2 linked regions of the Alkalilimnicola ehrlichii MLHE-1 genome follow. The protein of the gene in region 1 interacts with the protein of each later gene in a pairwise test. Links are inferred from orthologs where the notes say so. Each region holds a gene or a part of one and is shown in the gene's direction. Other genes may lie near its edges.

The links.
Region 2: the proteins of dnaQ (region 1) and dnaE interact in binary tests that used the Escherichia coli proteins (3 or more experiments, as listed by UniProt). The link is inferred for Alkalilimnicola ehrlichii MLHE-1 from one-to-one orthologs.

What each region holds. Positions count from the first base shown.
Region 1 is NC_008340.1:2,259,868-2,263,174, reverse strand. Bases 297-3,296 are described here. They hold dnaQ (DNA polymerase III subunit epsilon), read left to right. Parts: upstream 297-1,430; coding sequence 1,431-2,162; downstream 2,163-3,296. Other genes in these bases: MLG_RS10110 (NfeD family protein), read left to right, coding at 2,963-3,296; MLG_RS10115 (HAD family hydrolase), read left to right, coding at 2,155-2,859; rnhA (ribonuclease HI), read left to right, coding at 970-1,434; MLG_RS14885 (methyltransferase domain-containing protein), read left to right, coding at 297-992. Also shown: gloB (hydroxyacylglutathione hydrolase), read right to left, coding at 1-44; more of MLG_RS14885, read left to right, coding at 255-296; more of MLG_RS10110, read left to right, coding at 3,297-3,307. UniProt on the Escherichia coli protein: DNA polymerase III is a complex, multichain enzyme responsible for most of the replicative synthesis in bacteria. The epsilon subunit contain the editing function and is a proofreading 3'-5' exonuclease.
Region 2 is NC_008340.1:2,105,878-2,110,247, reverse strand. Bases 98-4,160 are described here. They hold dnaE (DNA polymerase III subunit alpha), read left to right. Parts: upstream 98-411; coding sequence 412-3,960; downstream 3,961-4,160. Other genes in these bases: MLG_RS09395 (MotA/TolQ/ExbB proton channel family protein), read left to right, coding at 4,061-4,160; rnhB (ribonuclease HII), read left to right, coding at 98-221. Also shown: more of rnhB, read left to right, coding at 1-97; more of MLG_RS09395, read left to right, coding at 4,161-4,370. UniProt on the Escherichia coli protein: DNA polymerase III is a complex, multichain enzyme responsible for most of the replicative synthesis in bacteria. This DNA polymerase also exhibits 3' to 5' exonuclease activity. The alpha chain is the DNA polymerase catalytic subunit.

The sequences.
Region 1 (3,307 bases):
ATGTAATTGTCGGCAAACGCGGGAATGGCTACGATTTCAGTCATTCCGGCATCGTAAACACTTTTTCCCGTAGGGGCAAAAGCGGGCCGGGGGTCTGGCGCGCCAGTGCGTCGATCTGCCCCGGTTGGCCGGCATCCACGGTGCGGAGAGGGGTGAGGTGAACCTGCGGAGCCGGTATGCTAGTCGGCCGGGCCACGGGGCGGGGCTGCGGCCCGCCGGACCGGACAATGCGGCAACTGGGGAGGTGCCGGCTCTTGGATTCGCTGGTGCAATGGTTTCAGACCCCGGCAGGCCGGGAGTTGGCCGGGATCGAGCGGTCGGTCCTCGATGAGCGTATACAGCGCAGCGCCCCCCATGGCCCGCGGGCGCGAGTGGTGCGGGTGGGGGGCAGCTGGCTTGGGGACGGCCTGTTCATGGCACTGCCCGCGAGCGACTGCTGGGCGCTTGACTGGGAGCCGACCGCTGGTGCCGATGCGTGCACCGACCTGGAGCAGCTCCCGCTGCGCAAGGAGAGTGTGGACCTGCTCCTGCTTGCCCATGCGCTGGATTGCAGCGCGGATCCCGCCTCGCTGATCCGCGAGGCCGTCGAGGTGCTGGCGCCGGAGGGGGAGTTGTGGGTGCTGGGGTTCAACGCCTGGAGCACCTGGGGGCTGCGCCACCTGCGCGCCCGCCCGGTAATGCGCCGGCGCGGGCTTGGCCCGGGGCTCCTGACCTTGCTGCTGGCCCGCCACGGTCTCGAATGCCGGCACCAGGCCTATCACGGCCTCAAGGCCCCCTGGCCCCGGGCGGGCACCCGGGTCCGGGCGCGCAACGGTTGGGAGCGGCGGCTGGCCCCCTGGCTGGCGGGTGTTCATCTCCTGCAGGCGCGCAAGCGCCGGCCTGCCCCGATCGATATGAAGCAAGTCTGGCAGACGCCGCCGGTGGAGGTGCCGGGGCGGCTGGTCCAGCCGACACCAAGAACGAGGATCCATGTCCACCACCGACAAATCTGAAGTGTACGCCTGGACCGACGGCGCCTGTCGCGGAAACCCCGGGCCGGGCGGCTGGGGGGTGGTGCTGCGCTATCGCGGGCACGAGCGCACGCTGCACGGCGGCGAGCCCCACACCACCAACAACCGCATGGAGCTGACCGCGGCCATCCAGGCGCTGGAGGCGCTGGACCGGCCCTGTGTCGTGCACCTGACCACCGACTCGCAATATGTCCGCAAAGGGATCACGGAGTGGATGGCCGGCTGGAAGCGCCGGGGCTGGCGCACGGCGGCCCGCAAGCCGGTGCTCAACGAGGACCTCTGGCGTCGGCTCGATGCCCTCAACCAACGCCACGAGGTGCACTGGCACTGGGTACGCGGGCACAGCGGCCATGCCGAGAATGAACAGGCGGATGCCCTGGCCAATCGGGGTATCGACGAGATGCAGGAGGCGGGCGCGACATGAGGCAGATCGTGCTGGATACTGAGACCACCGGTCTGGAGTGGAGTCAGGGCGATCGGGTGATCGAGATCGGCTGCGTGGAACTGGTGGACCGCCGGCCCACCGGCAATAACTTCCACCAGTACCTGAACCCCGATCGCGAGGTGCCCCAGGAGGCGGTGGAGGTGCACGGCATCACCAACGACTTTCTGGCCGACAAGCCGCGCTTTCACGAGGTGGCGGAGCGCTTTGTCGAGTACATCCGGGGCAGCGAGTTGGTGATCCACAACGCCGCCTTCGACGTCGGCTTCCTGGACTACGAACTCAGCCGTCTGGGCCGTGGCTGGGGCCGGGTGGAGGACTTTGCCTCGGTGCTCGACACCCTGCTGTTGGCCCGGCAACGTCACCCCGGCCAGCGCAACTCGCTGGATGCCCTGTGCAAGCGCTACGACGTGGACAATACCCAGCGTGAACTGCACGGCGCGTTGCTCGATGCCCGCATCCTGGCCGACGTTTATCTGGCGATGACCGGCGGCCAGAAGGCCCTGTTCACCCTGGACGAGGAGGAGGCTCAGGCCCACGAAGGGGAGGGCGGTGGGATACGCCGGCTGCCGTCGGATCGGCCCCGCCTTGCAGTGGTGCGGGCCGGGGAGGCCGAGCGCCGGGCCCATGAGGCGCTGTTGGACCGTATCGACAAGGCCTCCGGGGGGGGTTGCCGCTGGCGCCGGCCGGAGGTGGCGGGTGATGCCTGAGTCGGGCGCGATCCGGGCGGTCACCTTCGATCTCGACTTCACCCTCTGGGACTTGGAACACGTCATTCAGCGTGCCGAGCAGCGCATGCAGCGCTTTCTGGCGGCGCGCTATCCGCGGGTCAGCGAGCATTTCGACGAGGAGGCCATGCGCCGGCTGCGGTTGCGTATGGCGGAGGAGCACCCGGAGTTGCGGATCAATGTCAGCGCCATGCGCCGTGCGTCGCTGCGACGCATCGCGCTGACCTGCGGCTATGGTGAGGATATGGTGGAGGCGGCCTTCCATGTCTTCATGGAGGGGCGCCACGAAGTGGTGCCATATGACGACGTGGCCCCCACCCTGACGGCATTGCGCCGTCACTACCGGATCGGAGCGCTGACCAACGGTAATGCCGACGTCAACCGCCTGGCCTTGGGCGAGTACTTTGACTTCAGTGTCTCAGCGGTGGAGGTCGGCGCGGCCAAGCCGAGCCGGATCATCTTCGAGGCGGCCTGTCATCGGGCCGGCATCGCCCCCGGTGAGATGGTCCATGTGGGTGATGAGGTGCACAGCGACGTGCTGGGCGCGGTGCGCTTTGGGATGGGGGCCGTTTGGCTCAACCGCCGGGGCGAACCCTGGCCGGAGGACCTGGAGCGGCTGCCTCATGTGGAATTGGCGGACCTGAGCCGGTTGCCGACGGTGCTGGCCCGCTGGCGTTGAGCGAACGGCGGTGGCCGCGCCGCTGTCTGAGGGTTAAGAACGCGCCCTACCCGGACCACGGGTGGGGAACGCCACGCGCGGGAGTAATCGAGGTGGGATCCCTGTGTTGAAGAACGTCCTCGCAGTCCTGTTGCTTTATCTGGCCACCGCACTGCCCCTGGGCGCGGACGCGGACCGGCTGGCCCTGGTGCTGGATGTGGAGGGCCCCATCGGCCCGGCCACCAGCCATTTCATTGCCGGCGGTCTGAAAACCGCTGAGGAGCGCGACGCCGTGGTGGTCATCCTGCGTATGGACACGCCGGGCGGCCTGGACAGCGCCATGCGCGACATCATCAAGGACATCCTCGCCTCTCCGGTTCCGGTGGCCACCTGGGTCGGGCCGGACGGGGCCCGGGCCGCTAGTGCCGGCACCTACATCCTCTACGCCTCGCACGTGGCGGCGATGGCG
Region 2 (4,370 bases), 150 kb from region 1 along the record:
AGGGGGATGACCGGGTGCCGGCCATTGCCGCGGCGTCCATCCTGGCCAAGCAGGCGCGCGACGCCGAGATGCGGGCCCTGGCCGAGCAGTACCCCGGCTACGGGTTCGAGCGCCACATGGGCTACCCGACCACCGAGCACCTGCAGGCCCTGCGGACCCTGGGGGCCTGCCCGGCGCACCGGCGTAGTTTCGCGCCGGTGCGCCGATGCCTGCTGGGCTGAGTGGTTTGCCACAGGGTTGCGGCATCTGCCGCGCAGCGGGCCTGCCTCGCCCCGCCAAGGGCCTGATGATAGTGCCGAATGGGGTTGGTCTGTAGCTTGCAAGGTTTTTCGGTGGGGCCGACCAGGGACGGTGAGCCCTGCTTCGAGATACCGCCTGCCCCCCGGCTCCTCCGGATAGAACAGGAAGACAATGAGCGCCCAGAGCGGTTTCGTACACCTGAATGTCCACTCGGAGTTCTCCCTCTCCGACGGTATCCTGCGTATCCCCGAGCTGGTGGACGCGGTGGCCGGGCAGGGTATGCCGGCGGTGGCCATCACCGATCAGGGCAACCTGTTCGGCATGGTCAAGTTCTACAAGGCGGCGCTGGCAGCGGGGGTCAAGCCCATTGTCGGTGCCGAGATCCGGGTTGAGGACGAGGAGGCGGAACGGGACCACTCCGCGCTCACCCTCCTGTGCCGCGATCTGGACGGCTATGCCGCTCTGTCCAGGCTGCTCTCGCTGAGCTACCAGCAGGGCCGCACCGTGGACGACACCCCCGTGGTCCAACGTGCCTGGCTGGAGGCCGACCACGAGGGCCTCATCGTGCTCTCCGGTGGCAAGGACGGTGATGTGGGCAAGGCCCTGCTGGCCGGCAACACACGCCGCGCCGAAAGCCTGGCCCGCTGGTATGCCGGGCACTTCCCCGACGCCTATTTCCTGGAGCTGCAGCGCACCGGCCGTCCCGGCGATGAGGACCACCTGCACGCCGCCGTGGCGCTGGCCACCGAGCTGGCCTTGCCGGTGGTGGCGACCAACGCCGTGCGCTTCCTCGCTGCCGACGATTACGACGCCCATGAGGTGCGGGTCTGTATCCACGACGGCTACACCCTCGACGACCCAAAGCGCCCGCGCCGTTACACCAACCAGCAGTACCTGCGCAGCCCGGCGGAGATGGGGGCGCTGTTTTCCGATCTGCCCGAGGCGCTGGAGAATACCGTCGAGATCGCCCGGCGCTGCAGCCTGGATCTGACCTTGGGCGAGAACGTCCTGCCCGATTTCCCCATCCCCGAGGGATTGACCATTGAGGAGTTCCTGCACCAGGAGGCCCTGCGCGGGCTCGAGCAGCGGCTGGAGGAGCGCGGCCTGGCGGAGGGTGAGACCGAGGAGGGCGTGCGCGAGACCTACCGGCAGCGGCTGGACTGGGAGCTGGGGATCATCAATCAGATGGGCTTCCCCGGCTACTTCCTGATCGTGGCCGATTTCATCCGCTGGGCCAAGGAACACGATATCCCGGTGGGCCCGGGGCGCGGCTCCGGGGCGGGGTCGCTGGTGGCCTACGCCCTGGCGATCACCGATCTCGATCCGCTGCGCTACGATCTGCTGTTTGAGCGCTTTCTCAATCCCGAACGCGTCTCCATGCCCGACTTCGACGTGGACTTCTGCATGGAGCAGCGTGACGAGGTCATCGAGTACGTGGCCCGGCGCTACGGCCGCGAGAAGGTGTCGCAGATCGCCACCCACGGCACCATGGCCGCCCGCGCCGTGGTGCGCGATGTGGGCCGGGTGCTGGGCCATGGCTACGGCTACGTCGACCGCATCGCCAAACTGGTGCCCTTCGAACCGGGCATGCAGCTGACCAAGGCCTTCGAGCTGGAGCCGGAGCTCAAGGCGCTCTATGAAAAGGACGAGGAGGCCGGCCCGCTGCTGAGCATGGCCCTCAAGCTGGAGGGCCTGGCCCGTAATGTCGGTAAGCACGCCGGCGGGGTGGTCATCGCCCCCACGGCGCTGACCGACTTCTCGCCGCTCTACTGCGAACCGGGCGGTGAGGGGTTGGCCACCCAGTACGACAAGGACGATGTGGAGGAGGTGGGCCTGGTCAAGTTCGACTTCCTGGGCCTGCGCACGCTCACCATCATCGACTGGACGGTGAAGGCGGTGAATGCCCTGCGCGAACAGCGGGGAGAGACCCCGCTGGATATCGCCCGGATCCCGTTGGACGACCGCGCCACCTTCGACCTGCTCAAGCGCTGCCAGACCACCGCGGTGTTCCAGTTGGAATCCCGCGGCATGAAGGAGCTGATCAAACGCCTGCAGCCCGACAGCTTTGAGGACATCATCGCCCTGGTGGCGCTGTTCCGCCCCGGCCCGCTGCAGTCGGGCATGGTGGACGACTTTATCGACCGCAAGCACGGCCGGGCGCAGGTGGCCTACCCGACCCCGGAACTGCACCACGACGACCTGGAGCCGATCCTCAAGCCCACTTACGGCGTCATCCTCTACCAGGAGCAGGTGATGCAGATCGCCCAGGCCCTGGCCGGTTACAGCCTGGGGGCGGCCGATCTGCTGCGCCGGGCGATGGGCAAGAAGAAGGCGGCCGAGATGGCCAAGCAGCGGGAGATCTTCCTCAAGGGCGCGCAGGAGCACGGCCTGAGCGAGGCGCACGCCGGCGCCATCTTTGACCTGATGGAGAAGTTCGCCGGTTACGGCTTCAACAAATCCCACTCCGCGGCCTACGCACTGCTCTCCTACCAGACCGCCTGGCTCAAGCACCACTACCCGGCGCCCTTCATGGCCTCGGTGCTCTCCTCGGACATGGATAACACCGACAAGGTGGTGATCTTCATCGAAGAGTGCCGGGAGATGGGGCTCACCGTGCGCCCGCCGGACGTGAACCGCTCCGGGTACCGGTTCCGCGCCGAGGACGAACAGACCATCATCTACGGCCTCGGTGCGGTGAAAGGGGTGGGGCAGTCGGCCCTGGACGCCATCATTGAGGAGCGCGACGCCCACGGCCCGTTCAAGGACCTGCAGGACCTGTGCAACCGGGTGGACCTGCGCAAGGTGAACCGCCGGGTGCTGGAGGCCCTCTGCCGCTCCGGCAGCCTCGACAGCCTGATCCCCAACCGCGCCACCGGGATGGCCTGGCTACCGGAGGCCCTGGCGGCGGCCGAACAGAAGACCCGTAACGCCGCCGCCGGTCAGGAGGACCTGTTTGGCCTGCCCGGCGACGGCGCGGCCGTGGCGGAAGCGGAGGAGCCGCATTTTTCCACCCCGGAGCAGGCGGAGTGGGATGAGCACGACCGGCTGGCCGCCGAGAAGGAGACCCTGGGGCTGTTCCTGACCGGCCATCCCATCGACCCCTACGAGGCCGAACTGTCCCATCTGGCCGAACGGCGCATCGCCCAGGTGCTGGCAGCGGCCGGAGAGCCGGGCGAGAAGCCGGAGAACGGCCGGGGCCGGCGGCGCAACGGCCCCAGCGTCCGGGTGGTGGGGTTGGTGGTGTCCCTGCGTACCCGCAACACCGCCAGCGGCGGGCGCATGGCCAGCCTGGTGCTGGATGACCGCACCGCGCGCATGGAGGCCATGCTCTTTCCTGAGGCCTACGAGCGGCTGCGCGGGCTGATCGCGGTGGACCGGGTGCTGGTGGTCCAGGGCAGTCTCGATTACGACGACTTCGCCGGCGGCTGGCGGATCACCGTGGAGCAGTTGCAGGACATCAACGACGCCCGCGCCGAGCGGCTGCGCCAGGTGGTCATTGAGCTCTCGGCGGCCATTGCGGACAACGGCTTCGCCGACGCCCTGGAGGAAACCCTGAAGCCCTATCGCCAGGGGCGGTGTGACGTGCATCTGGACTACCGTGGCGAGCGGGCCAGCGGGCGCCTGCGCCTGGGTGACGACTGGCGGGTGCACCCCAGTGACGACCTGTTGCGCCGTCTCGAGCGACTGGCGGGCCCGGCGCGGGTGCGCCTGGAGTATTGATCCGGAGCAAGGATTGGGTGATTCGGGAAGATTTCCTGTTGAAAATGATTCGCATCCGCAATATTTTGGCGGACAATCGTGAAACGATCGGATAGCCGCTATGACTGAAACCGCCAATGGAACCCTCGCCGCGCTGGCCGCCTTCCTGGACGCCGGCGGCCCAGTGCTCAAGATCATCGCCGCGCTCTCGGTGCTGACCCTGGCCATTGTGCTGCTCAAGGTCTGGCAGTTCCGTGCCGTGCGCCTCACCCGCATGGGCTTTGTCGAGGAGGCCCTGCAGCACTGGCGCGAAGGCAGGGACCAGGCCGCCCTGGACACCGTGAGCAATACCCGCAACCCGGCCGGCCCGGTGCTGGCCGTGGCCATGCGCGGATGTCTGGACCGTCAGGTGCCCACCGAACTGGTGCGCG